One region of the Alkalihalobacillus sp. MEB130 genome, then DNA from elsewhere that is predicted to be linked to it. Evidence: a T-box and tRNA genes for the amino acid it is inferred to sense, from the RefSeq annotation. Region 1 holds a T-box; the other holds one or more tRNA genes.
The links. The T-box of region 1 lies ahead of leuS (leucine--tRNA ligase). A T-box ahead of a tRNA ligase gene usually reads a tRNA of that ligase, here a tRNA-Leu.
Positions count from the first base shown of each region.

Region 2: it encodes a tRNA-Leu, which carries the amino acid that the T-box ahead of leuS (leucine--tRNA ligase) is inferred to sense. The anticodon was not compared.

Region 1 covers NZ_JAOANA010000003.1:17,958-33,063, forward strand. The annotation lists gene mnmL (tRNA modification radical SAM protein MnmL/YtqA) at 1-953, opposite strand, end outside; gene N0O92_RS03705 (MDR family MFS transporter) at 1,083-2,288, shown strand; T-box leader at 2,556-2,779, shown strand; gene leuS (leucine--tRNA ligase) at 2,892-5,315, shown strand; gene N0O92_RS03715 (hypothetical protein) at 5,501-5,959, shown strand; gene N0O92_RS03720 (H-type small acid-soluble spore protein) at 6,060-6,239, opposite strand; gene N0O92_RS03725 (BaiN/RdsA family NAD(P)/FAD-dependent oxidoreductase) at 6,508-7,779, opposite strand; gene N0O92_RS03730 (putative polysaccharide biosynthesis protein) at 8,028-9,668, shown strand; gene ftsW (putative lipid II flippase FtsW) at 9,914-11,068, shown strand; gene rodA (rod shape-determining protein RodA) at 11,108-12,292, shown strand; gene N0O92_RS03745 (NAD(P)-binding domain-containing protein) at 12,372-13,061, shown strand; gene N0O92_RS03750 (pseudouridine synthase) at 13,048-13,758, shown strand; gene N0O92_RS03755 (DeoR family transcriptional regulator) at 13,848-14,066, opposite strand; gene pepV (dipeptidase PepV) at 14,352-15,106, shown strand, end outside.
Region 2 covers NZ_JAOANA010000013.1:71,572-86,677, forward strand. The annotation lists gene N0O92_RS14085 (Zn-dependent hydrolase) at 1-1,127, opposite strand, end outside; gene N0O92_RS14090 (TRAP transporter large permease) at 1,449-2,723, opposite strand; gene N0O92_RS14095 (TRAP transporter small permease) at 2,724-3,239, opposite strand; gene N0O92_RS14100 (TRAP transporter substrate-binding protein) at 3,337-4,398, opposite strand; gene N0O92_RS14105 (sugar phosphate isomerase/epimerase family protein) at 4,755-5,723, opposite strand; gene N0O92_RS14110 (Gfo/Idh/MocA family protein) at 5,727-6,761, opposite strand; gene N0O92_RS14115 (Gfo/Idh/MocA family protein) at 6,766-7,857, opposite strand; gene N0O92_RS14120 (sugar phosphate isomerase/epimerase family protein) at 7,871-8,641, opposite strand; gene N0O92_RS14125 (helix-turn-helix transcriptional regulator) at 8,847-9,617, shown strand; gene N0O92_RS14130 (hypothetical protein) at 9,690-9,890, shown strand; gene N0O92_RS14135 ((deoxy)nucleoside triphosphate pyrophosphohydrolase) at 9,954-10,358, shown strand; gene N0O92_RS14140 (MarR family winged helix-turn-helix transcriptional regulator) at 10,542-10,976, shown strand; gene N0O92_RS14145 (FAD-dependent oxidoreductase) at 11,057-11,617, shown strand; gene N0O92_RS14150 (FMN-dependent NADH-azoreductase) at 11,877-12,503, shown strand; gene N0O92_RS14155 (hypothetical protein) at 12,551-12,706, opposite strand; tRNA gene N0O92_RS14160 (tRNA-Leu) at 13,436-13,521, opposite strand; RNA gene ffs (signal recognition particle sRNA large type) at 13,529-13,793, opposite strand; RNA gene ssrS (6S RNA) at 13,810-13,993, opposite strand; gene mgrA (L-glyceraldehyde 3-phosphate reductase) at 14,256-15,106, shown strand, end outside.

The sequences.
Region 1 (15,106 bases):
TGATAGTGTTTTCCTTGCCAGCTATTTCTACGTACAAGTTCTGCTTCAATTCCATTTAAGACACTCCACTTATTCATGCTCCACATCGGTCCAATCATAATATCAGCAGGTCCATCACCCGTTAATCGATGAATGACCATAGAAGGCGGCAAGATCTCAAGTTGATCAACTACAAGGTTAATGTAATCTTCTTGACTCATGAATTGAACGAGACCTTTTTCATACTGTTTCACCATCGCTGTTTTTTGTAATAAATGAAGAAGGTGAATCTTAATTCCTTGTACGTCTAGTTTTGCTACTTCTTTGGCTGTTTCCATCATCATGTCATATGATTCGAGTGGGAGGCCATTAATGATATGAGCGCAAACGTTAATTCCGTGTTTTCTTAGTTTCTCCACACCTTCTACGTAACAGCTATAATCATGCGCCCTGTTAATAAGCAATGCCGTTCGTTCATGAACGGTTTGTAAGCCTAATTCAACCCATAAAAATGTCCGCTTGTTTAGTTCAGCTAAATACTCTACCACATCATCTGGCAAGCAGTCTGGTCTTGTTGCGATGGAAAGGCCCACCACACCATCTTGATTCAAAATTTCTTCAAAATACTCACGTAACGTCTCTACTGGAGCGTACGTGTTTGTGTATGCTTGAAAGTATCCAATGTATTTTCCACTTTTCCATTTTTTGTGCATTTTTTCTTTAATGGTATGAAATTGAGTAACAAGGTCATCCTTGCGATCACCAGCAAAATCCCCTGAGCCACGTTCACTACAAAATGTGCAACCTCCGTGGGCTACATTTCCATCACGATTCGGACAGTCAAATCCAGCATCTAAAGGGATTTTAAACACTTTTTCACCAAAATGCTCTTTTAAATAGTAATTCCAAGAATAGTATCGTTTATCTCCGTAGTAATGAGTCGTCATTGTATCACCTTTCTTGTTCCTATACATTCTAACTCCTTCTATCCTATTTTAGCTGTAAAATTGCAATCACAGCAAATGCCAATTAAAAAAGATTGCATTTCCGAAGAAGATCACCTAAGATGGCTTAGGGATTAATGGAAGGAGGGGCTAAATATTATGCCAAAATCACTTTGGTTTTTAATTGTGGCGATGGCGATTAATGTAACTGGAGCCTCTTTTTTATGGCCGTTAAATGCGATTATCATCCATCAAGAGTTAGGAAAATCGTTAACAGCAGCAGGGTTTGTTCTTATGTTAAATGCTGGTGCGGGTGTGATAGGAAGCTTACTAGGTGGTAGACTATTCGATAAAATTGGTGCGTACCAAACGATGATATTTGGTCTTGTCGTAACAACAGTAAGTGCGGTGATATTAGTATTTTATCATAGTTATTATTTTTATATGATCTTACTTATTGGATTAGGTTTTGGGTCAGGTGTGATCTTCCCAGCGATGTATGCATTAGCAGGCAGTTTATGGCCTGAGGGTGGGCGCAAACCATTTAATGCGATGTACATTGCACAAAATGTAGGGGTCGCTCTCGGAACTGCTTTAGTTGGCGTAGTGGCGAGTATCCAACTTACTGCTGTATTTTCAGCTAACGCTATTATGTATGCATTTCTTACATTATTTGTAGCTTTTTTCTTTAAAGAGATTGGGGCAAAGGCTCATCATGCCAACACATCAAATGTTTTTGAACAAAAAACATCGATTCGAAGCAATTATCGGATGCACTCGCTAGTATTGTTATCTATTGCGTTTTTTATTTGTTGGGTAGCTTATACGCAATGGCAAGCAAATGTTTCGGTACATACACAATCCTTAGGAATTTCTCTTCAACATTATAGTTTTTTGTGGACGATTAATGGCTTAATGATTGTGTTTGCACAGCCACTTGTTTCGTGGATGATTAAAAAGTGGGTTCACACATTAAAACAGCAGATGATTGTGGGGGTCCTGATTTTTATTTTGTCATATACGGTCCTCTTACAAGCAAGTGTTTTCTCGATGTTTTTAGTTGCGATGATTGTTCTAACAATTGGAGAAATGTTTGTTTGGCCAGCTGTACCAACAATTGCGAGTCAGTTAGCGCCTAAAAATAAAGAAGGCTATTACCAGGGGATCATTAATAGTGTGGCGACAGGCGGAAGAATGATTGGGCCTTTGCTTGGTGGGTTGATGGTCGATTTCTTCTCCATGTCGATGCTTATTATGGTGTTGCTGTTTTTGTTTGTGATCGCTATTTTCATTTTGCTCGTGTATGACGTTCCGTTAAAACGAGTCATGGAGACGAAACAACAGGAAGTAGAGGCATCCAGTTAAAAAAAAGAGGCCAAGGAAAATGGAAGCCACTGAAAAAGTTCCTTTTAGCAGATTCGGGGGAGTGCAATGGCTTCGCACGTTGCGCGCCTGCTATGAGAAACCCACTCATAGCAGGCTTAAAAGAAGGCAACGGCTCCGCTCATTGCTTCAAGGGCACTGAAAAAGGTGAAAGTCATTACCTTTTTCAGTGCCCTTGAAAAACGCCCTTTTCCTTGGTCTCTTGCTTGACATGAGCGTTATGAATTCATACAATACATATAAGTTCATATGTTGACGTTGATAAGGAGTAGTAATCATAGTTGGGATGTTAGAGAGCTGACGGGTGGTGCAAGTCAGTCGAACAAGTATGATGAACTCGCCTTTGAGTTTTGAAAGCGAATAAAAGTAGCTTTTGACGGGTCACGACCGTTATTTGTGTAGAGCGAATGAAGGATGTATATTCATTAATGTGGGTGGTACCGCGGGAAGTATAAATAACTCTCGTCCCTAACAAATTGTTAGGGATGGGGGTTTTTTCTATATAGGCTCGGAAATCCCTTTTTGAACAATCTTAAAGCTCGAACCATCACACGTTTGAACAAGCTAATTTAGGAGGAAAATAGGATGTCGTTTTCACATGAGCAAATTGAGAAAAAGTGGCAAAAGTATTGGGAAGAAAACAAAACATTTAAAACAATAGAGGAGCCCGATAAACCAAAGTTTTATGCGTTAGATATGTTCCCTTATCCTTCAGGAGCTGGTCTTCATGTTGGTCACCCTGAAGGCTATACGGCTACCGATATTTTATCGAGAATGAAACGAATGCAAGGATATAACGTTCTTCATCCAATGGGATGGGATGCATTCGGTCTTCCTGCAGAGCAGTATGCTCTTGATACAGGGAATGACCCTGCGATTTTTACTGAACAAAACATTAATACATTTCGCCGTCAAATCAAATCATTAGGTTTTTCCTATGATTGGGATCGTGAAATCAATACGACGGACCCTGATTATTATAAATGGACACAATGGATTTTTACAAAACTTCATGAAAAAGGCTTAGCTTATATTGATGAAGTGGCTGTTAACTGGTGCCCTGCACTAGGGACGGTATTAGCGAATGAAGAGGTTATTGATGGCAAGAGTGAACGCGGTGATCATCCAGTCGAGCGTCGTCCGATGAAGCAGTGGATGCTGAAAATTACCGCTTACGCTGATCGCTTACTTGAAGACTTAGAAGAACTTGATTGGCCTGAGAGCATTAAAGATATGCAACGTAACTGGATCGGACGCTCTGAAGGAGCAGAAGTTACGTTTAATGTTGATGGACATGAAGGGGAAGAGGTCAAAGTCTTTACAACGCGTCCTGATACATTATTTGGAGCAACGTATATGGTGCTATCACCTGAGCATAAGCTTGTTGATGTTATTACAACTGCTGAGCAACAAGAACAAATTGACGCATACAAAGCAAAAGTAGCAGCCAAAAGTGATTTGGAACGCACAGAGCTTTCAAAGGAAAAGACCGGTGTCTTTACTGGGGCGTATGCTGTTAATCCTGTAAATGGTGAGCGTATTCCGATTTGGATTGCTGATTATGTATTAGTAAGTTACGGAACAGGAGCGATCATGGCGGTACCTGCTCATGACGAACGTGACTACGAGTTTGCTAAGACATTTGAGTTGCCGATTCGTGAAGTCGTTGCTGGTGGAAGTGTTGAGGAAGAGGCCTATACTGGCGATGGTGATCACGTAAATTCGGACTTCTTAAATGGCTTAGATAAGGAAACGGGCATTCGAACAATGATTGACTGGCTTGAAGCTAATCAATTTGGGAAAAAACAAGTGACGTACCGTCTGCGAGATTGGTTATTTAGCCGTCAGCGTTATTGGGGAGAACCAATTCCAGTCATTCATTGGGAAGATGGAACAATGACAACCGTTCCTGAGGATCAATTGCCGCTTGAATTGCCGAAGATGAAAGAAATTAGACCGTCTGGAACAGGCGAATCACCTTTAGCAAATGCGAAGGACTGGTTAGAAGTGGTTGACCCTGTAACAGGGAAAAAAGGTCGTCGTGAAACAAATACGATGCCTCAATGGGCAGGGAGCTGCTGGTATTACCTTCGTTATATTGATCCGACAAATACAGAGGCATTAGCTGATCCAGAGAAATTAAAGAGATGGCTCCCAGTCGACATTTACATTGGGGGAGCAGAGCATGCTGTGCTTCACTTGTTATATGCGCGCTTCTGGCACAAAGTTCTTTATGACATTGGTGTTGTTACAACGAAAGAACCGTTCCAAAAGCTCTTTAACCAAGGAATGATTCTTGGTGAAAATAATGAAAAAATGAGTAAGTCAAAAGGAAACGTGGTCAATCCAGATGACGTTGTTGACAGTCATGGTGCAGATACATTGCGTTTATACGAAATGTTCATGGGCCCATTAGACGGTTCGATTGCCTGGTCGACTAATGGCTTAGATGGCGCTCGTCGTTTCTTAGATCGTGTTTGGCGTTTATTCGTTGATGAAGCGACAGGTGAGATTAGCACGGCAATTCAAGACGTACCTGCATCTGAAAGCTTTGCTCGAGTGTATCATCAATCTGTTAAGAAAATAACAGAAGATATGACAGAGCTTCGTTTTAATGTAGCGATATCACAAATGATGGTGTTCATTAACGAAGGGTATAAGCAAGAAGTTCTGCCACGAGAATTGATGGAAGGATTTGTTAAAATGCTAGCGCCAATCGCTCCACATGTAGCAGAAGAGCTATGGGAAAAGCTAGGACATAATAACACAATTAGCTATGAACAATGGCCGACATTTGATGAGGCATTGCTTGTAGAAAATGAAGTGGAAGTGGTCGTTCAAATTAATGGGAAAGTAAAAGCAAAACTTATGATTCCGTCAGATGCGACGAAAGAGCAAATGGAAGACATTGCCAAAGGTGATGACAAAGTACAATCAGCAATTGGAGACAAAACCGTTCGAAAGATCATTGCTGTACCAGGAAAGCTTGTTAATATTGTAGTTGGATAATGAAAAACTCTAAGGGCTGTCTCAACGTATTCCTACCTAAACATGGTAGGGATGCTTATGAGATAGCCCTTTGTCTCTATTTACATGTGAACAAATGACCGTTCATTTAGGATAGAAAGAGCAATTATGAGCACGATAAAAGTGGGTATATAAGTACCTGACTACGATGAATCGGAGGCTTCATAATGGCTGAAAAAGATAAACAACAATTGCTACTTGAAATGGGTCAAGAAGACTTTGATAATCTAGATCTTCTAGAAACAAAATTATATCTACAACAAGCTGAACGAGAGCTTCAAACAGGAAATGAAGAGTTAGTTGTAGCAGAACAGCAGCTTCAACAAGTACAACAGCAAGTTCAGCAATTAGATCCATTGCAACAAGCTCAACAGAATTTACAAAAAGAAAATCAGGAGTTTCAAGCAGCACAACAAAAACTGCAACAAGCACAGCAGCAAGTTCAACAGCAAAAGTTGAATTTACAAAATTTACATCAACAAGTAGAGCAAGGTCAACAACAATTACAAGCTCTTCAAGGACAAGTTGAACAAGAAAAACAACATATTCAACAAGAAAAGCAACAAGTTCAACAAGCGCAACAAAATGTGTTTGATGCGATGAAACAGCAAAATAACCTTCAATAGTTTGCGATCTAAAAGACAAGGCACTGGAAAAGGAATTTCCTTTTTCAGTGCCATTTTTACCAACTCAAATGTTTAAACAAACGTTTATTTAACAATCGAATTATAGTTCTTTTAATTCAGAAATATCTACTTCAGAACGCTCTTCTAAAGGTCCACGTAAATGCACCGTAGCTGTCTTTTCATCATCATGTAATTGATCAATCCAGACAGATGTTCCGTTATAAGTCACATCGATATTTGCTGAAGAGGACAAAATTTGTTTTACTCGATTGGCATCCATGTTCATTCACTCCTCTAATGTATTCGTTTTATGATGTGTGAAAATACATTAGATTATTCTTCCTGTTTTGGAATGAAAGATTCAGTTCGCGAAGGTGAGTTTTCTATGTGAAAATAGAAACATTGGCAAACGAAGGAAAGGTACATATCGGTTCAAAATTGTGGATAACCATGTGAATACTCCAACATATTCACATGTGTATATGTTGGAGTTACAGTTTTTAGAGATGTTAACTAAAAAAAGAGGTAGGTTGTGGATAATGTGGATATTAGCTGTGAGCAAATTGCTCTGCTGCGGATTTCCCAGCTGTGTACCCTGTGGAAAAGGCTACAGTAATATTGTATCCTCCTGTGTATCCATGAATGTCTAATACTTCTCCACAGAAAAACAAGCCTTTTTTCTTTTTGGAATGCATCGTTTTTGGTTCAATTTCTTTAATGGATATTCCTCCGCCAGTAACAAATGCTTTTTCAATGGAAAGTGTTCCGTTTACTTCGATCTCAAAATGCTTGCACATCTTTACGAGAGAACGTAATTCATCATGTGAAATGGTAGAAGCTTGAGTTTGTGAATCTAGATCTAGTTGATCATATACAAATAGTAAAAATCGTTCTTGGGCAAATCCTTTTAGTATGTTTTTCAATGCCTTCTTCGGTTCAGCTTTTACTTTGGAAAGAACTTGCTGAAAAAGAGCCTCCTCTGATACAGCAGGAAAGAGGTCCACTTCCATCTTCACTGTTTTTGTTTGTGACTTTTTTAAGGCTTTTACAACGTATTGACTGCATCTTAGTGCGGCTGGTCCTGAAATACCGAAATGAGTAAAAATCATATCACCATCATGCGTTTTTATCTTTTTGCCTTTCGGATTGAAAACCGTAAGCTCAATATCTCTTAACGATAACCCTTGAAGAGTCTTCTGACGAATAAACGGTTCATTTGAGGTGATGGGTACTTCTGTAGGGTAAAGCTCTGTAATGGTATGCCCTGCCTTTTCCGCCCATGGATAGCCATCTCCAGTACTTCCGGTGTGAGGAACTGATTTTCCACCAGTTGCGACAATAACTGCTGAAGTAGAAATTTCCTCACCGCTGTAGAGAACCACTTCTGCTACAGCTTCCTCTGAATAATTGATGGTGTTTACCGTTGTATTTGTTCGAATATCGACCCCAAGCTCTCGAACACGACGTAACAAAGTCTCAACAACAGTTGTGGCTTTATCATTAACCGGGAACATTCTACCGCGGTCTTCTTCTTTCAATTGAATCCCTAATCCTTCAAAAAACTCAATAATGTTCTCATTATTAAATACAGAAAATGGACTATGCATAAAACGGCCATTTCCAGGTATGTGAGCAATTAAGTCTTGGATCTCCATTCTATTTGTTACATTGCAGCGACCACCACCAGAAATAGCAAGCTTACGACCAAGCTTATTTCCTTTGTCTAATAAAAGAACGGCAGCGCCATGTTCAGCTGCTGCAATGGAAGCCATTAAACCTGATGGTCCTCCTCCGATGACAATGACATCGTATTTCTTCATCGCTTTCACCTCATATATAAAATTATGTATTTACAATTATGTGTACGAATAGTATGTAGGCTGATGAGGACCCACGTGAAAAAGCCAAGAAAATAACCTTTCAGCTAACATATTGCTATACCGTATCATTTTTCCTCTTAAAAAGGAATGGATGTTAAACGAGCAACGCGTTCAAGACTATGGTAAAATGCAGAAGGAGTTTTATTTGCTTTTCTAATTAAGTATGTACTTGGAAAGTAGGTTCAATTATGTCTGATTCAAAATTATTGCGTGGCACAATGGTGTTAACAGCCGCTACATTTGTATCTAAAATATTAGGCCTTATTTATATATTCCCTTTTACAGCCATTGTAGGCCAAACGGGGATTGCCTTATACTCTTATGGTTATTTGCCCTATACCGTCTTGTTAAGTTTGGCGACATTAGGGGTTCCGTTAGCAGTCTCTAAATTTGTCTCAAGATATAATTCCTTAGGAGATTACCGAACGGGGCATCGCTTATTTAAATCAGGTTTGTTATTCATGTCTGTTACGGGATTAATCGCTTTTCTCATTTTGTTTTTTGCTGCACCGTATATCGTACCATGGATTATTGAAAACCCAACAGAAAAAGGAAATACATTTGAAGAAATCGTCTTTACGATTCGAATGGTAAGTGTGGCACTGTTAATTGTGCCCATCATGTCGATTATTCGTGGGTATTTTCAAGGGTTTCAGTCAATGGGTCCAACCGCTGTTTCACAAGTAATTGAACAAATTGTTCGGATTGTCTTTATTTTGGCCATTACTTTTTCAATTGTGAACATGATGGAAGGGAGTATTGGGGTAGCCGTTGGATTTGCGACGTTTGGTGCATTTGTTGGTGCCCTTGGAGGACTGGCTGTTTTGGTCACATATTGGTTCAAAAGAAAAACATTGATCCATGAGCAGCTTGAAAAGAGTACGGTTGATCATCAATTGTCGTTAAAAGACATGTATAAAGAGCTCATTTCCTATGCTCTGCCTTTATCATTCGTTGGTCTTGCGATTCCATTGTATCAATTAATCGATTTATTTACATTTAACAACACGTTAATTGGCACCCATTTGACGCAAGACGAATCAGAAATTGCGTTCGCGGTATTCTCCAATACAGCTCATAAAATCATCTTAATACCAATGGCATTAGCAACAGCTCTATCAATTACACTCATTCCAACGATTACAAAATCGTTTACAACAAATGATCATGCCTTGTTACAAAAACAAATTACACAAACGTATCAGGTCATTTTGTTTTTGACGATTCCCGCGGCTGTAGGTATGTCAGTCCTTGCTTATCCAGCATTTGGAGCTCTTTATGGGCTATCAGACTTTGAAGTGGGAGGATACATTTTGCGTTATTATGCTCCCATTACACTATTCTTCTCCCTTTTTGCTGTTACAGCAGCTATTTTACAAGGGATGAATAAACAAAACATCGCTGTTCTTGCTCTTTGTATTGGCTTGCTACTAAAACTTGCAACCAATAGTTGGTTCTTATCGATGCTTGGACCTGTTGGGGGAGTGTTAGCGACGTATTTGGGATATGCCGCTTCTATTTCCGTTACGGTTTGGGCTATTGGGAAGTATGCCAATTTTAGTTATAAATTAATTGTCAAACGCGCTTTGTTAATCGTTGTTTTTACAGCTGCGATGGCAGTGGCTGTTATCTTTGTCAACATGGGGATCCAAACGATCATTCCAATCACTTCTCAATTACGTGCCTTCCCAAGCTTATTTGGTGGAATTTTAGTTGGTGCTGGTATTTATCTCTATCTAAGCTATCGTTCTCATTTAGCAGGACAAGTACTTGGCGCGAGGTTTAACGTATTAAATAGAAGAAAACAAAGAGAAAGAGAAGAGGGATAGATCTTTTTAGTTGTTATTAGACGGACTTTCTTAACCCGATCTATACGTTATTTGGTAAGGGAAGACTTTAATTCGACATTCTTTACCAAGGAAAGCCTCTTTTGCTTATAAATACGGTTTGTTATAATAGAGAATGGTCTACAGGAAATTAATTAGTAAGGTGGAACAAACTTAGGTTTTTCTTTCTTGCTTTAAATACAGCCATTTCGTGGTAAATGAATGATTGCTAGAGCAGGAGGGGCGCGATGAAATATTCATTTCGAAAAGATAATGATTGGTTGTTAATCATCACTACGTTCCTTTTAGCTGCATTTGGATTGGTGATGGTCTTTAGTGCAAGTTATCCGATCGGGTTAGGACAAACTGTTCCAAACGCATACTCGTTTATTCAACGTCAGTTGCTTTGGTTTGTACTAGCTATCTTTGCTTTCTTAATTGTGATGCATTTCCCGTATCGGTTTTACAGAAAGTTATCTCCAATCATTATACTCCTATCAATCGTCTCGTTATTTCTCGTTTTGTTACCATGGCTTGGAGTGACGATTGGAGGAGCTCAGCGCTGGATTCAATTAGGTCCAATGAGGGTACAGCCATCTGAATTTGTTAAGATTGGTATGATCATCTATTTAGCTCAAGTATATTCACAAAAACAAGCCTATATTGATCAGTTTGTGAAAGGTGTTATGCCGCCACTAGTTGTCGTTGGATTTGTGTTTGGATTAATTATGATGCAACCAGACTTAGGGACTGCCACGTCCATTTTACTCGTTACTTTTTTTCTGGTCTTTTTTTCAGGAGCAAAGTGGAGGCATTTGATTGGACTTGGGGTAGTCGGTGTGACTCTTTTTGGTGTTTTTGCCATGTCAGCACCTTACCGTGTGAGACGTCTAACATCGTATCAAGATCCGTTTGCTGATCCAACAGGAGATGGTCATCAAGTCATTCAATCCTATATTGCTATGGCACATGGAGGCCTTAGTGGAACAGGACTAGGACAAAGCGTACAAAAGCTTTATTACTTACCTGAGGCTCATACCGATTTTATTTTAGCCATTGTAGCAGAAGAACTAGGACTGTTAGGAGTATTAATTGTTTTAGGTTTGCATACAATCATTTTGATTAAAGGTGTACGAATAGGAGCACGGTGCAAGAGTCCTTTTGGAAGCTTGCTAGCATTTGGAATTGTGTTTCAAATTGCCATTCAAATTATTTTTAATATTGGAGCTGTAACAGGCATGCTCCCAATAACGGGGATTCCGTTGCCGTTAGTTAGTAATGGTGGTTCATCTTTATTTTTTACACTCATTTCGTTGGCTATTTTAGCCAATATTTCGCGGAATAACATCCGTCAAAAAAGACTGAAAGATTTCAATGAAGAAACACAGCTTTCGGCTTCGTAGGAAAAGTCAGAGAGCTGTTTCTTATAGATGGAGGATACAATGGAAGAAAGGAAAACGGGCTTTCAACAGTTGGATTATACGTTGTTGTTTCTGCTGTTTGTGCTCATGTGCATTAGTTTGCTCGCTATTTATAGTGGGTCTGGTCAGTATTTTAGTGAGGATCCAACCTATTATGTAAAACGTCAAATCATTTGGTTTGTTGTGGGAATTGTAGTTATGGTTGGTGTGATGTTGGTTGATTACGATATGTTTAAAAACTTTTCGATTCCACTTTACGGAATTGGGATTACTTTATTATTGCTTGTTGCCTTTTCTCCACTCGGAGTTTTTCGAAATGGGTCCCAACGCTGGCTTGATTTAGGTCCAGCAGAAATTCAACCATCAGAGTTTATGAAAATATTTCTAATCATAGCCTTGGCGCATATGCTGTACCGAGTGACGGCGAATCGAGTAGAAAAAGATCTCAAATCTGATTTAATCATTGTTGCGAAAGTAATTGCGATTGGACTTCCGCCGTTTTTCTTAATACTAAGACAGCCAGACTTAGGAACGGCGCTCGTTATTGCGAGTATTATGGCGACCATGTTACTCATGTCTGGTGTAGCATGGAGAATTATTTCAGCCCTTGGATTAGCTGTATTTGGTGGCATTATCACGTTAGTTTGGCTTCATAATCATAATTTTGATCTGTTTACTAAATTTATTGCGTCCCACCAATTAGATCGAATTTATGGTTGGTTAGATCCATACGAACATCAAGGTTCATATGGGTATCAGCTAGTAAATGCAATGAGAGGAATTGGATCAGGTCAATTGCATGGAAGTGGCTTCATGCAAGGAATTCAAACACAAAGTGATCGAATTCCAGAGATTCATACTGATTTTATTTTTACCGTTATCGGTGAAGAGTTTGGTTTTATCGGTGCGACAATCTTGATTGTTACGTATTTTCTGTTGTTTTACCGAATGATTATTATTGCATTAACGTGTAATAATTTGTTTGGGACCTACTTAGTTTCTGGTGTTATTGGACTTCTTGTGTTCCAAGTATTTCAAAATATCGCCATGACCATTGGTTTGATGCCTATTACAGGTTTGGCCCTTCCGTTTATTAGTTATGGAGGGAGTGCTCTCTTAACCAATATGTTAGCGATGGGGATTATTCTTAATGTCAATATACGAACGAGGCACTATATGTTTGAAACGGAAGAAACGAGCATGTAAGAGTTGATAATCTTATGATTAACAGCTCTTTCTTTTTGTTCTTGTGCCATTATCTTGTACCATTAATGGAGGGGAAAGAATGAAGATCATTGTGGGTTCTGGTCGGCTTGCGAGTATGCTTTTAACCGTTTTAAAGAAGGGTGAGAACATGTATGTGTTTGGTCGAAATGAGCAAACTGTGGATAGCTTACTTCAACAATTTTCCTATGTGGAAAAAGCAACACCTCAGGATTTATCGAAGGCAACGGAGCTCTTTCTTTGTTTACCGAAAAGTGGCTATTCAGATTTTCTTCAACGATTTGCAAGGTCACTACGGAACGATGTAACGATCTTTCATATGGCTACCGTTGTAAATGAAGAGGAAGTAAAGAGCCTGTCAGACAACAAAAAAGTTGTACCGTTAAAGTTAGCCGGACACGCAAAGATAGTGAAACGAGAGGCACGGGGGTTATTCGTCCTTGCACCTCATCACAAGGAAGAACAAAGTCGGCTGAGAGAATGGTTCCCAACGATGCAAATTGAACTTGCTGAAGAAAGCACTGTCTTACTTGCCAATCAGCTAGCAACCGAAGCTGCGATTCAAATGAGTGTGTTATTATCAAAAGAGATGACGGCGCATCAGATTCCTACAGCCATTCAGAAACAAACATTTGATCAGACAGTTCACGGTGTCATTGACGCGTATCAATCAAATGATTTAGGAGGATTTGCTCGGAAGATTGCTGAACAATTGAAGGAGAAAGGGGGAGAACGAAATGAGAATGGATAAGTTACTGGCGAATATGGGATTTGGGACTCGAAAAGATGTGAAGAAATTGATGAAATCAGGAAGTGTACATGTCAATGGAGAAGTCGTAAAAGAAGGAAAGACCCATGTGAACCCAGACGAGGACTTAGTAACAGTTTTTGGTGAAGAAGTGAAATACAAACCATATATTTATTTAATGCTTAATAAGCCTCAAGGTGTGATCTCAGCAACAGAAGATGACGAGCATGAGACAGTCATTGATTTATTGGTGTATGAACATGCCATGTATGAGCCATTTCCTGTTGGAAGACTAGACAAAGATACGGAAGGGCTCCTTTTAATTACGAACGATGGACAGTTTTCACATGCGTTAATGTCTCCAAGAAAGCATGTTCCTAAAACCTATTTCGCAACTGTAAGTGGGATGGTGACGGAGGAAGATAAGGTGTTGTTTAAGGAAGGTGTAACGTTAGATGATGGCTATGTGACAAAGCCAGCTGAGTTACTAATTAAAAAGCAAGGAGCCATATCGGAAATAGAGCTAACCATCACTGAAGGGAAATACCATCAAGTAAAACGAATGTTTGAGGCGGTTGGAAAGAAAGTTCTCACATTAAAGCGTCTAAAGGTTGGAAATCTTGAATTAGATCAGAAGTTAGAGTTAGGAACATATCGAGAGCTAACAGAATCAGAAATTGACATGCTACTCTCTAAATAAAAAAGGTGTTCCAGTGGTTTATATAAACCTCGGACACCTTTTCTGCTCTACCTATTTACATATGGTTGTACACTAGTACACCACATTCATTACGAAACTCGAGTTTTCTTTTTTGTTGCACTCCACTTCCCACGCGTTGGACTTTCAACGAGGTTGTTGTACTCTAGCACATTGAGGTCACGTTGAATCGTCCGTTGGGTTATCCCGAATTCTTCAACTAATTCATTCGTTGTGACGGTCCCCCTTTGTTTAATGTAAAGGTAGATAGACTTAATACGAGTCAGCATACGATCAGTTGAAGTTTTCAAAAAACCACTCCTTATTCATAATCATGACTTGTTCTTAGGTAGAGTCTATGTAATAACATGGAAATTCATGCATGTTATTACGCTGTGTTCACGTTGTTTCTTTGCTTTTTAGTAGCTTAAAGGACCGCTTTCTCTCTATTGATTTTACAAAGTAAGAAAGGTAATGTTGTAAGTGGTCCAAATGAAGCATGGTTCATTCCTGATATATCTATTTTACAATAATTCAAACAACTATGCAAAATCGTTGTACGAAAATATACCGAATAATTAGAAAGGTGAGTGAAGATGACAACTATAAATTGGATGCATGAAGTTGAAAAAAGAAAAGAGAACTTGATTAAAGAAACACAGCAACTCCTACAAATTGCAAGCGTTTTAGACGATTCTACAATAGCAGAAGGTTCCCCGTTTGGAGAAGGTATAGCTGAAGCATTACAGTATTTGTTACAAAAAGGTGAAGAAAATCAATTTTTTGTAAAAAATCTTGATGGATATGCTGGAGTGATCGAATACGGAAGTGGAGAGGAAAGCGTTGGTATATTATGTCACTTAGATGTTGTGCCAGCAGGGAATGGTTGGACAAGCCCTCCATTTTCAGCGGAAATTCGTGATGAACGTATTTATGCACGGGGGGCAATAGACAATAAAGGACCTACGATGGCCGCATTTTTTGCCTTGCTTATTGTTAAAGAACTAGGTCTTACTATCGATAAAAGAGTAAGAATGATCCTAGGAACGGATGAAGAAAGCAATTGGAGGTGTGTGGAGCATTACTTTAAGCATGAAGAAATGCCAACAGTCGGTTTTGCTCCTGATGCTGATTTTCCGATCATTCATGCTGAAAAAGGTATAACAGATGTGAGTTTCAATTGGGAAAGTAATGAGGAAGAACCAGCAACCGATGTTGCTTTATCAAGCTTTTCAGCTGGAGAACGGTTCAATATGGTACCTGATCAAGCACACGCTATTATAAGAGGAGATTCTTCTATTTTTCATAACATGGAAACAGATTTTAAACAATTTCTCGCAAACAACCAGCA
Region 2 (15,106 bases), on a different contig from region 1:
CTTCTAGTAATAGAAGCCATATGAGTCGCATCGTGACCCGCCATACTGCCGAGTAACAGAGATTCATACCCTAAATGTTTTGCTGCTTCTTCCGTTTTCTTGATTAGAAGTGCATCCATTGGCGCAGGGTCTTGATTAAGAAGTACAGAGCGATCAATCCGAACGGAACGGTTTATTTGAATTTGTTTCACATCATTTTCCCATTTTTCTATAACATCTTTCATTTCTTCCTTTGTTTTTCCTCGAACTTCTAATGTAAATCGAACCTCTGCTGGAATAATATTTGCGGAGTTAGGTAACACCATTAATTTCCCAACTGTTCCGACTACTTCATTTTCTGGATATTCGGAGCAAATTTTTTCAAGTGCTAGCACCATTTCTGAGGAGGACGCTAATGCATCTTTTCGATCATCCATTAGTGTAGTCCCTGCGTGATTGGCTTCTCCAAAGACCGTCACTTCTTCACGATAAATTCCTGTAATCGCTGAAACAACACCGACTGGAATCTGATGGTTGAGTAGTCTTTTTCCTTGCTCAATATGTACTTCCAAGTACGCAGCTAGTTCATTTGGGCTTCGCACAGACCTTTCAAAATGTGTCGGATTTCCACCAGCACCCTTCAAAGCTTCTGTTAATACGTTCCCTGCAGAATCGATTACTTGTTCAATGTCCTTTGTTTTCAGTTTACCTGTTATCGCTCGACTTCCAAATGTCGATAACCCAAATGGATTTGGTTCTTCAGCACTAAACGAAACGAGCTCAAACGGATGTCTTGTTTTAATTTGGTTTTCTTCAAGCACTTGCATAACTTCAAGAGCCATTAACACTCCTAAAGCCCCGTCATACTTCCCACCATTTGGTACGGTATCAATATGGGAACCAAAAGTAATAACAGGCAAATCATTTAATTGCCCTTCTTTTTTAGCCCAGATGTTAGCAGCTTCATCTACCCTAACCTGAAGGTTTGCTTTTTTTAAAGATGTTTTTAGCCAATCCCTTGCCTCTAGTTCAGCTTCTGTAAACGTAGTTCGGTCCAATCCGCCGTTCTCATTCTTTCCAAAGGTAGCTAGTTTTTCAATCGATTGACGCAATCTCTCACTGTTAATACGATACTGAGTCATTTTCATTTTCTAAACCTCCCCTTTCCATCTAACTCAATTGCTTTAACTGGAATAATCTCACATCATTTTCTTATTACAAATAAATAATAACCATATATTGAGAGAATTAGAGTTTTTTTGTAATGTTATGTGACAGTGAAGTATTTTCCCTATTACAAGTTACAGACTAAGACTGTCTTATAAGATGGTAAAAAACAAAAATCACGGAGCCCCTGTCTACACCGGACTCCGTGATTTTAAGATTCAATTTTTATTTTACTTCCTTCATTTTTTCTCAGTGTATTCCGAAATGACCTTCCTAATATTTAATCTATACTAGAAACCCACTTATCCAAATAACTGTGGAATCCACGTTGTGACCGCAGGCACATATGTAATGATAAGCAGGATTAGAAGAGATATGGCAACAAACGGGATAATCGCTCGGACTAAGCGCTCATATTTCACCTCTGCTATAGAGCTAGTTGTAAACAAAACATAGCCAACTGGAGGTGTAATTAATCCAATCGTTGCATTAATGGCTATGATTACCCCAAAATGTATAGGATCAATGCCATAGGCTGACACAATTGGCATTAAGATAGGGACAAGGATAATAATAGCAGCCATCTCATCCATAAACATCCCGATAACAAGGAAAAGAATGTTGACTAACACCAAAAACATTAGCGGACTTGTTGCGATCGACATAATAAAATCCATGATTAAATGTGGAATACGTTCCATTGCCATTACCCAACTAAACAAGCTAGCATTCACGATAATAAATGTAATGATCGATGTATTTACAGCTGTATTGATGAAAACTTTCGAAAGATCACTCCATTTTAACTCTTTATAGACAAACATCCCCAGAATAAATGCAATTAAACAACCAATAGCTGCTGATTCAGTTGGTGTGAATACCCCCGTTAAGATCCCCCAAATTATAATCACAGGAATTGATAAGGATGGAATCACTTGAAGAAGATATTTAGCAATAACAGCAGCACTGGCCCGGTCTGTTTTTTTGAAATTATACTTAAACGACAATGCGTAAATCATTCCAACAAAGGCTAGAGCGAAGAGCAAACCAGGGATAATCCCTGCTAGAAATAACCCATTGATTGAAACACCTGCTAAGACACCGTACAAAATAAAAATCATACTTGGTGGAATAATTGGCCCCATTAGCGAAGATGATGCTGTGAGAGCAGCACTAAATTCCCGTTTGTATCCTTCTTTTTCCATTTCAGGAACCATCACTCGGTTCATAATAGCTGATTGGGCGTTAGCTGATCCTAAAATAGAAGCTAAGAAAACATTCGCTACAACATTAGCATAAGCCAAACCACCTTTTAAATGCCCCATTAATAAACTAAGAGATTTGATAATCCGATTAGACACTCCTCCTTGGTTCATTAATTCCCCTACTAACATAAAAAGTGGTATGGCTAATAATCCATACGTTTCCACACCATTAAACATTCGTTGAGGTGCAGAAGTCATTAGATTCAAACTATCCGTAGCAAGCATATAAATAACACTACTAATTCCTAATACGATTGCTATAGGAAATCCAAAAGCTAGTAAAATTAATAACGCTATCCCGGCTATCAGCATCTAATCACTTCCCATTTCAAGCTTCAAACTCTGTTTTGAATGCAAAATGTTGTGTAAGACAAATAAAACGTTAATAAACATCGTTAATGGCAATATGGAATAGGGAATCCACATCGGTACACGCATAGCCGCAGATACACGGTTTGCGACATTGTTTGATGTAATCCAATCAAACGTATAGTACAAAATAATAAATGAAAATAGTAAAATAGCAATTTGAATAATGATATATAAATACAATCTTAACGTAGTATTCAGTTTATCTTTTAGAATCGTAATGGCTGGTAGCCGATCATGCTTAATGCAAATACTAGCCCCTAAAAAAGTTATCCAAACTAACATGTATAAAGCAAATTCATCTGCCCAAAAAATGGGAGCACTGAGAACATACCGAAAGATAATATTCAAAGACATTACAATAACTAATGCAGCAACAGAAAATACAATAATGCCTTTTAACAATTTTTCAATCAACATCATGACGCGATCAAAATACACTATTGATTTTTTTACCATTCTCAACATCTCCCCCTTTCAAAAGTTATATATAATGGAATAGGTAAGCCGGCTTTACCTACTTCGCCGGCTTACCTGAATGTTCCAACTAAAATATTTATCTTCCAGAAATCTCATTCCCTTTATCAATAAAGGCTGCAATTATTTCACTTTCAGCATTATAAGCTTCTTGCATTTCTTGAGCTAGGGTAAGAATCTCATCTCTATTTTCTAATTCATGAATTTCTACACCATTTTCCTCGAGTTCTGCAATGTCCAAATCCGTCCGTTCTTTCGCAAGTTCCACATTAAATGCTTCCGTGTTCGCATATGCTTCTTGGAACAATAGTTGATCTTCTTCTGATAAAGTATTCCAAAAATCAGCATTTACTAGACTTGCTCCTCCCCATGCGAAATGGTTCGTTAACGTAACATGCTTAGCAACTTCATAATGCTTTCCACTTAAGATTGACGTTAAGTCATTATCGACGCCCTCAATGACTCCTTGTTGCAAAGCACTAAACACTTCTCCAAAGCTCATTGGCGTAGGTGATGCACCAATTCGATTATACCAATCCACAATTGTTGGACTCGGAACAACACGAATTCGTTCTCCCTGATAATGAGATAGTTCAGTAACCGGATCTACTGTATTTAGCTGCCTCATACCATTTAACACATAACCAAGTGAAACAACATTATCAGGCTCGACTAAATCTAAAATTTGTTTTGCTTCATCGGTTTGTCCCATTTCGTACGCCTGGTCTAAATTATCAAACAGATAAGGAACAAACCAAGCACCAAATTCTTCATATGAACCCGTTAAATTTGCTAAACTACTAAACATCAAATCAATATTTCCACTTCCTAATTGTTGATACATATCGGCTTCTGTACCAATCTCTCCATTTGGATAAATCTCTATCGTATATCGACCTTCAGATAATGTTTCAATTTCTTCTTTGAATTTCTCAGCTGTAATATGCCACACGTTAGATGTATCCATTAAATGAGCCATTCTCAAAACGGTTGTTTCTCCTACAACCGCATCATCTGAATCATTAGTAGACTCACCAGGTGTTTGGCCCGTATCTCCACTGGATTCACTTGAACCACAGGCAGCTAGTACAAGCATGCCAATAAAAACAAACATGAACAGCATTGTTCTACGAATTCCCATTAATTCCACCCCTATTTTTATATTGTTTCTTTTTAGGCTCTACTCCAACTCTCTCAATTCTAGATAGGAAAGAAACAAACAGAAGCCCTTTTTTAGTGTTTCAATAAACCCCTCTCCGATTAATAGTAACTTGTTTCCTCATAATAATTATCTCATAACTCTGAATGTTGTAAACTATTTAACGTTTTATTATTATATTTTTTTAGATTCCCTGCAAACAAGTTTTACAATAAACAAGTTAATTCAACAATGGAAGCGCGATGGTATAATTAAAAGTTCTCGATACAGATTGTAGATGTAGATCGAATTAAAAAAATGGCTGAGTGATAGAATCACTCAGCCATTTTTCTTCATAGTTACGCCCACCACATCTCGCCAGCAGACTCTCTAATCAACACATCATTTAGATTTTTAACTGCTCTTGAAAAACCTTCATCAATTGACATGATGGCATCTTCATGTTCAATGCTCACAACATAATCATAGTTATAAGTCCGTAATGCACTGATCATATCAGACCATTCTTGTAAACTATGTCCACACCCAACACTGCGGAATGTCCAAGCACGCGTTTGAACATTGCCATATGGCTGCATATCTACTAATCCATACATATTCACATTATCTTGATCAATGTACGTATCTTTTGCATGGAAATGATGGATCGCTCCTGCTTTACCTAAAATTTTAATCGCAGCAACTGGATCAATTCCTTGCCACCACATATGACTTGGATCAAGATTGGCTCCAATTGCATCACAGGTTGCTTCTCTTAGTTTTAACATTGTATATGGTGTATGAACAAGAAATCCTCCATGAAGTTCAAGACCAATCTTCACATTATGCTGCTCAGCTAATTGACCGATCTCTTTCCAATAAGGAATTAGTTTGTTTTCCCATTGCCAAGTCAAAATATCGGCATATTCTGTTGGCCACGGAACAACTGGCCAGTTCGGTTGCTTTGCATCCTCACTGTCTCCTGCTGTTCCAGAAAACGTGTTTACTACCGGAACCTCAAGTAGAGACGCTAATTTAATTGTCTTACGTAACACTGAGTCAGATTCTTCAGCAAAGGCTTTATCTGGAGAAATCGGATTACCATGACAGCTAAACGCACTAATCGTTAAACCACGTGACGTCACGGCCTCTAAGTAATCTTTTCTTTTTTGCTCATCCTCGAGCAGTTCATCAAGTGGGCAGTGAGCATTTCCGGGATACCCACCTGTGCCGATCTCAACTGCATCAAGCCCAGAGGCTTTTACGTGATCAAGCATTTCTTCAAATGACTTCCCAGCAAACAAAACGGTAAAAACGCCTAACTTCATAAATTACACACCCTTTCGAAGGGAAACAATTTGTTTAGATTCTTGTGATTCAATAGAGGCTAAAATAATTTCTAATGATTTCAAACCTTCTTCTCCAGTAATAAGTGGCTCTTTATTTTCAACGATGCAATTGACAAAATGGTCAATAACATGACTGCTAGTTTGTCCACCTTCTTCATTCGTTTGAATCTTATCTAATTTATGTTGAATAACATTCCCATTTTTATATTCTTCAATTAATGAGTACTCAGGATCTGCTTCTAAACGAAGTGTTCCCTTTTCACCATAAATAATAGTTGAATTATCACTACTTGATACATATGCCCAACTCGCTGCAAGAGTACCAATAATCCCGCTCTCTGTTCTTAGAAGACAAACGGCATTGTCATCAACTTCTGTGTTTTCTTTTGCGTTTGTTTCAATGAATGAAGCGACTTCCGAGAATTCTCCTAGAAGATAACGCATTAAGTCAGCTTTGTGAACTCCTAAATCTCCCATTGCTCCAATAAATGCTTCTTCTTTGTTAAAGAACCAGCTTTCAGCTCCATCAATGCTCCACTTTTCAGGTCCAGGATGCCCAAATGTTGTTTTAAAACTAAAAATCTTACCTAATTTTCCACTTTCAATGATTTCTTTTGCCGTTTGATGTGAGGAAACAAAACGTTGATTATGTGCAATCATTAATTTTTTGCCATTGTCTTTGGCTGCCTTAATCATTTCCTCAGCTTCTTCTTTCGATGTTGCCATTGGTTTTTCACATAATACATGTTTTCCTGCATTTGAAGCATCAATTGATACAGGTGCATGTAAATAGTTTGGCAAACAAACACTAATTGCATCGATTTCTTCTAGTTTTAAAAGCTCTTTATAATCAGTAAACGCCTTTGCACCATATTTTTCAGCCATTTCTTCTGCACGTTCTGCAACGATATCACATACAGCAACAATTTCTACTTGATTATTTGTCCCATATTCAGGTAGATGACGCAATCTTGAAATACTTCCACATCCGATAACTCCTACTTTAACTGTACTCATTGCTTTATTCCTCCGTATTGATGTATTTACTTTTTAATAAAAGTGGTTTTACACACGTAGTTTCCATCTCGTAATGTCTGCTTTGTTCTGATGATTGATGAATTCCGTGCATGACCTCAAGAACATGCAGGGCCAACTGGCCACTTGCTCTTGCCTCTGATTCATTTTGTATTGCTTCCACCATGTCCGCTAATCCGATTCCGCGTAAATTATCATCTGCGTCTCCTGCTGGCTTTAGCTCGTTCCATTCTTTTTCCCCATGTACTTTGAGTAATAGAGGTTGATTAAAGTGATTCGGATCAGGCAAACTGATCGTTCCCTTCTCCCCGTATATTTCAATAAACGGCGTTCTAGACGCAGCAACATCAAAACTCGTTGTAATAGTTGAAGTGGCTCCAGACGCAAAATCAACCATTCCACTCACATGAGTCGGAACATCTACTTTAAATGTTTCTCCGTAGTTAGCTTCACTCGTTTTCATCCGTGTTGGGAAAGAAATTTTGGTTGATCCAGCTATTCGTTTCACAGATCCAAGTAAACTCACAAGTGCTGTAATATAATAAGGTCCCATGTCATACATAGGTCCTCCGCCTACTTGATAAAAAAATTCAGGATTCGGATGCCATGATTCTGGTCCACGAGACATCATAAAAGCGGTTGCTCCAACTGGCTTTCCAATGATGCCTTGTTCTAGAAGCGAACCAGCAAGCTGGATGCTCCCACCTAAAAATGTATCTGGTGCCGATCCGACATAAACATTTTTTAACTTAGCAGCTTCTAAAATTCGTTTCCCGTCTTCAAAAGAAACGGAAAGCGGCTTTTCTGTGTAAACATGTTTTTTTTGTTCGATTGCTTGTAAAATCACTTCAGCATGAGCGTGAGGGACCGTTAAGTTTAAGATCACATCTATTTTAGGTGACGATAGTAAATCCGTTGTTGTCATCTGTTCAATTCCATATGAGTCTGCTACTTCTCGTGCTCTTGCTTCGTTTACATCTGCACAAGCAACAATATCAAACGCTGAAAATCGTTGACTGTTCTTTAAGTAAATTCCGCTTATGTTACCACAGCCTATAAGTCCTACTTTTAATGCCATGTCCCTTCCTCCTTTATTTTTCAGCTAAATGAGGAAGTTTTGTCTTTAGATAATTAATGCTCATTTCAATGCTTTCTAGTGGAGTACGACGACTTGCATCCTGCTCAACGATCCACCATTGAACATCTGCTTCTTCACCCGTAGCCAGTACCGCTTCAATATCGACCCCACCTGTACCAAGTTCTGCAAAAAATTTCTCTTCATCTGTTGTCATGTCTTTTAAATGAACCAAAGGTGTTCGTCCTTTGTATCGTTGAATCCATTCAACCGGATCTTCACCCGCTTTTGTTAACCAATACACATCAAGTTCTGTCTGAACATGATCTGCACTTGTGTCATCGAAAATCGCTTCAAGTGCTGTTCTCCCATCATGTAAACGCTCAAGTTCAAAATCATGATTGTGATAGCAAAGCGTAATGCCTTCTTGTTTACATTTTGAACCTGCTTCCTCTAAAAAAGAAATAAGAGACTGATAATGTGCTTCTGTACGCTCATCCGGCATTAAAAATGGACAAACAATATATTTACTACCAAGAATTTTTTGATCTTCTATTACTTTCTCTAAATTATCTTTTAATTCAACTAATGAGATATGGCTTGATGCAGCTTTTAAACCTAGTTCATCTAGTACCACTCGTACTTCTTTTGCCGAAAGTCCTCCGTAACCAGCAAACTCCACTCCCTCAAAACCTAGTTCCGCTACTTTTTTTAGTGTACCAACAAAATCTTGCTCACTTTCTTCGCGCAATGTATACATTTGAACTGCAACTGAAATGTTTGACATATCCAAAACCTCTTTCACCATTTATTTGTAAACGCTTTAATGTTCTCTAATAAAAAAAGCCTTTCTTACTCTCCCCTTACCTCCTTCATTCATACATTATCATCAATTTCCTTTATGATAATTGGTTTTTCCCTTCATGAAAATAAATGATATGATTAAAACATCAACTATTTTGCTATTTTTAATATAAAAAGGAGCACTCACAATGATTTCTATTGGCTTATGTAGTTTTTCTCATCATTCTAAACCGTTTTATTCTTCCTATAAATCAGGATTAAGTGACTATTTGTTTCGTCTTCAAACAGAAGGCTCTTGTGAAATCGTTATTAACGAAGATTCGATGTCTATTGAAAAAGGTCATCTCCTCCTCCTTAAACCAGGAGATTATTATGAATTAAAAATAGAGGAAGATCAGAATAGTAGTGATTTTTATGTTTTTTGTAAAGGAGATTGGATCGATCATTGGTGGGAGCGCTCCAAAAAACCAAGTATTTCACGTATTCATTTAGATGAGAAAATTCTAACACTATGGAGGCATATAATAGTTGAAGAACGCCGCCCTCCTACAAAAGAGAACCGTGAATTAGTAGAGTATTTAATGAAGGCCCTTTGCCTTTCTCTTGAACGAGCTGTCAATGAAACGACTGAATTCTTCGAGCGTCCACCTATCGTCAGCCGAATGATGCGCTTTATTGAAGAAGAAGCTTTAACCCCATTTAAAATTGAAGAAGTTGCACAGCACGTCGAACTAAGTGTCTCCCGGGCCGTGCACCTATTTAAAGAACATGTTGGAAAAACAATGATTGAATATGCGCAAGATATTCGCTTATCTGCAGCTAAAGACCAAATGAAATATACTCATTTGTCCCTTGAACAAATTGCTGAAAACTGTGGGTTTGGTAGCTATACGTATTTTCATAAAGTGTTTAAGAAAAAACACGGAAAATCTCCTGGGGTATTCAGGAGAAAGGAATAGGTTGTTTTTTCAACTTACTATGATCATAATAAGTAAACAAATCTAAAAAAAATTGAAAGGAGAGTGAAAAAAATGGAAAAAAACGCATTAAACCGAGTGAAAGCACAATTAGCGCAGTTAGACAAAGAAAATAAGTGGGTGGATATTGATCGCGACGAAGTCATTGACCAATTAATTTACGAAGAAATCAAGGCCGCTTCTTACGAATTAGATAATGAGAGGGTTGGACAATTAGTGAAACATCTAATAGAGGAAAGTGAGAAGTTGAAATAATGTTTACGAGTTTTACTATATTGTACCTCTCCACCATTCATAATACCTGACATAGGAGGCCCTATGAATAAAACCATCAATGTCGTTGCCGCTATTATTGAAAATGAAAAATTGGAAATCCTTTGTGCACTTCGTTCTCCCGTGATGAAAATTCCAAACATGTGGGAGTTTCCTGGGGGAAAGGTTGAAAAAGACGAAGATTGTTACTCTGCTCTGAAAAGAGAAATTACTGAAGAATTGCAATGCCAAATTGAACCTATCGATGTATTTCACGAACACACGCATACGTATGAGGAGTTTACGATTCACCTTATTGTTATTAGAGCAAAACTTATAGCAGGTCTCCCCATTGCAAATGAACATTCTAAATTACTTTGGCTCAAACGAGAACAGCTCTTATCACTACAATGGGCACCAGCAGATATCCCGGCAGTTCAAAAATTAATTCGGAAAAAAGAGGATATCTAGAGTAACATGGCTTTAGTTGTTCTCTTTCCTTAGTACATTATTTCTAAGCCCCCCTCTAGAGATGAATTGAATCCCCTTCCTTTTTTACATTTATTTTACAAACTCAAGTTGACAGAAGTATACAATTTTTCTATACTTAGTTTGAAATTAGTATGTATAGCAACTATTTGTGAGGTGCACATATTGAAATTATCCTTCCAAGATTATATTAGTATTAAACTACATAAAACCGATTTAACTTTAACTAGCTATGTTAAAGCTAAATTAGAGCCATATAACCTCGCTCCAGAGCAAAATTTAATTATGATGCTCCTGTGGGAACAAGATGGTCTGTCACAACACCAACTTGTGACTAAATTAGAAAAAGATAAGACTAACATTGCTAGAATGGCATCAAACTTAGAAAAAAAAGGGTTTATTAAAAGGAGCCATTGTCAAGATGACCGCCGTTCTCTCAAGCTTTACTTAACACCGTGTGGAAAGAAGCTTGGGGATGAGGTTATTCCTATTGCAGAACAATTTAATGATCTCGTTTGCAAAGGAATTTCAGAAGTAGAACTAATGCAAATGGAGAAGATCCTAGAAAAAATGAATAAAAATGTACAGGAGCAACTTTAAAGATTACAAATGTAATTGCTCTTTTACAGATATATATTTTAGGAAGCGCTTTACTATTATCATTTTTGGGGGAATGAACTATGTACGATATCGCCATAATTGGAGGAGGCCCAGCAGGTGCTAGTGCAGCCATTTTTGCAGCGAAGGCCGGGAAGAAAGTGGTTGTTCTTGATAACAGCAAAGGGATGACTCAACGAGCATGGGTTGAAAATCATTACGGGGTCAATGAAATAGCTGGTCCTGATTTAGTGGAAACAGGTAAAAATCAAGCCATTAAGTTTGGTGCTGAAATAATTGAAGACATTGTCGTTAACGTTTCTTCAGAAGCTGAAGGATATAAAATTGAAGGTGAGAACCAAGAAGTTCATGCAAAACATGTACTATTTGCAACTGGTGCATTGAGCAACTTAGCTGAAAAAATTGGGCTTACAGTTATAACGGCAACAGAACCTAGAATTAAATCCATCATTGAAGTTGATAAAGATGGGCGCACGAATAAAGACGGTATTTGGGCAGCGGGAACTATAGCGGGGGTAAGTGTACATACTATTGTCACTGCAGGAAATGGTGCAGCTGTTGCTATAAATATTATTAGCGAATTAAACGGTGAGCGTTATGTTGATCATGACATTTTAAAATAGATGATTCAAACAGGCCTCCTCCTCTGGAGACCTGTTTTTGCTCTCCCATTTTATTTTAAGTCGTATTGATTGACTTTGAGATTGACCTTAATTATACTAAGTTTTATGTAATTAGTATGTATAGCAACTATTTATTTTTAGCTTCTTTCTAAGATACAAAATAACGTGATGTAGTACTTCTTTGTAGTTACTAATAAAGTACTAGTTACATTTACACAATTTGTTGCTATAGCAACATTATTAAATGGAGGTATTTTTTATGGCAAACGTATTATTTGTTAAGGCAAATTCAAGACCTATCGAACAGGCGGTAAGTGTTAAACTTTATCACACTTTTTTAGATCAATATAAAGCATCTAATCCTAACGATACTATTACGGAGCTTGATTTATTCGAAGAGAACTTACCATATTATGATACGGATAAGATTAATGGTATGTTCAAGCTTTCAAAAGGATTAGAGTTAACTCCTTCTGAAAAAGAAACAACAGATATCGTAAATCGTTATTTAAATCAATTCCTTGAAGCAGATAAAGTTGTGATCGCATTCCCACTATGGAATTTCACAGTACCAGCTGTTCTCCACACATATTTAGACTACATGGCTCAAGCTGGTAAAACCTTCCGTTATACAGCTGAAGGTCCTGAAGGGTTACTACCAGACAAGGACGTTGTTCTTCTAAATGCAAGAGGCGGTGTTTACTCAGAGGGCCCTGCTCAATCAGCAGAAATGGCTGTTAACTTTGTAAAAACAATGTTTAGCTTCTGGGGTGTAGAAAAATTGCAAACGGTTATTATTGAAGGACATAACCAATTCCCTGATCAAGCTGAAGAAATCATCGAAAAAGGATTAGAACAAGCAAAAGAAGTGGCAAAAACATTCTAATGAACTTATGAACAGCAGGTTGGCTTCAATCCCAACCCGCTGTTCTTTTATTTTTCTAAAAATGGAAAATAAGGAGTTTGTACATGCTTCATATTTCCTTCTGGTTGAATGACATAATCTTTATATCCTTTTTTGTCTCCTGGGACTACCTTTTTCAATCCGCTTCCATCATAGTAAGTTGGCTTGTCTTGTAAACGATTCATGTTATCACTCCTCATTTTTTCACCGGCTTTTGTCACTAAGTAGTTAGTTAGAATTCAATAAATACGAGTCCTAATTAAAGAGAATAGCTCCCTCTTACTGCTGTCTCTTCGATGTTATGATAGGTATAAATTCACCCTCTAATCGAAATTACCTTCATATAATCTGCCCTTACCTCCTATTCCCTCCCTTTCATCATCCTAATAAGTAGGAGTTTAGTTACAAAACTATTTAACTAATATTTTAACTTATGATACTGAATTGGTAAACATTTCAATTCAATTTTTTCCAATTTATGTCTTAAAAACCAAAAATGAAACAATGCTTATAACTCTTCATACAGGAAAATCATCTGCCAGAATTACCTTTTCTAACTTCTTTTTTAGGTTGATAAAGACTGATGTTTCAAGTGGCAAACTCTCTTTTATTTCCTTACTTATTTTGTGAACAGCAAAAACCACAACCATTGTCGGTTGTGGTTTTTCATCTAGTAACGTCCTCCTCTTAAAGAGAGGAGGACGTTACTAGATGAGCCTTTATAGAAAACATTGTCCACACGTGGCTATCCAAAATCCCCATAATAATCTTTAATTAGTTCAAGTTACAACAAAATATTAAATTCCGCGCGACAATACACCAAAAAATTCACTACCTTCAGCAGTGAGAACATCAACATATCATAATTTATCAATATTACCAACACTTTTCAAAACAATTTCCTTGGTAATTTTTGGTGCGGTTAAGAGGACTCGAACCTCCACGGGGTCACCCCCACTAGGCCCTCAACCTAGCGCGTCTGCCATTCCGCCACAACCGCATTGTAACCGTGCACCTATCCTTGATATCGTTACATAAGTGTAACTAATGTAGCCAGCTCAATCAGGGTAACCCACGGCACACAGAATGATCTATTTATGGCTGCTTCCTTCCGGACCTGACCAGTTTCATAGGTTTCTGTTGCGTGGACCCCAATGGTCAACACCGCTTGCATAAGGCAAACCTTACATAAACGATACCGCAGATAGGAATTCAATCTCGCTAAGGCGGATTGCGAGTCACAGGGCACCGCCAACTCCCCATCTAGCACGGTATGTATTTTCTAAAATATATTCCCACTGATGCCGTCACCCTAACTGTTTTTATAACCCGCTCTGAGCAGGTGGGTTTCTTCATGGTAACATCTTGCGATCCTTCATAAATGAAGGCTTGGCATCAGTTATCAAATGTTAGAATCCCTAGAAAACAATACGGTTTAAAACAAAAAGGGTTTACGCACATCGTAGGATATGTCTCGGATTGTAATGCCGCCATAACCCGGCGACAAATATTATATTAACACGATAGATAATTCTACGCAATGTTTTCGGTGATTTCTTTACTTCCAATTTTTTTCATCAGTATTATTCTACATCTTTATCGCAGCTTACGGCTATATACAAAAAAATTTATAGTAACTTTCACTTTCATAATGCCCTTCTTTTATATAAAATAATGTATAACCCGCGAAAGGGCTTTCGTTAAGTGAGTATAATATAAAAGGAGTGTCATACAATGGTATATCAAGCTAGCCAAGACCGATATAACACAATGAAATACAACCGCTGCGGTCAATCTGGATTACTTTTCCCCGCTCTATCACTAGGTTTATGGCACAACTTCGGCGGAGTTGATCCATTCGAAAACGGACGAGCTATGCTTCGTCGCGCTTTTGATTTAGGCATAACCCATTTTGATCTAGCCAATAATTACGGACCACCTCCAGGTTCTGCCGAAGAAATGCTTGGCTCTTTATTAAAAACTGATTTCGCGCCGTACCGGGATGAACTTGTGATATCTACAAAAGCCGGTTACCACATGTGGGATGGCCCTTATGGAGAATGGGGTTCGAAAAAATATCTAATCGCGAGTTTAGATCAAAGCTTAAAAAGGATGGGACTAGATTATGTAGACATCTATTACTCCCATCGTCCAGACCCTAACACACCCCTTGAAGAAACGATGGGTGCACTTGATCAAATTGTTCGCCAAGGAAAAGCACTATACATAGGAATTTCCAGCTATAATGCGGAACAAACAGACCAGGCTGTTAAAATCTTAGATGAGTTAGGTACACCTTTACTTATCCATCAACCAAGTTACTCGATGTTAAATAGATGGATTGAAGATGATGGGTTACAAGACGTTCTTCAAAAAAATGGAGTTGGGTCGATTGCGTTCTGTCCACTTCAGCAAGGTTTGTTAACAAATAAGTATATTAACGGAGTACCGTCAGATTCTCGCGTAGCTAAATCTACAGGCTTTTTAAGTGAGGACCAAGTGACCGAGGACGTTATGAATAAAGTAAAGAAACTTGGCGCCATAGCTGCAGAAAGAAATCAAAGCCTAGCACAAATGGCTTTAGC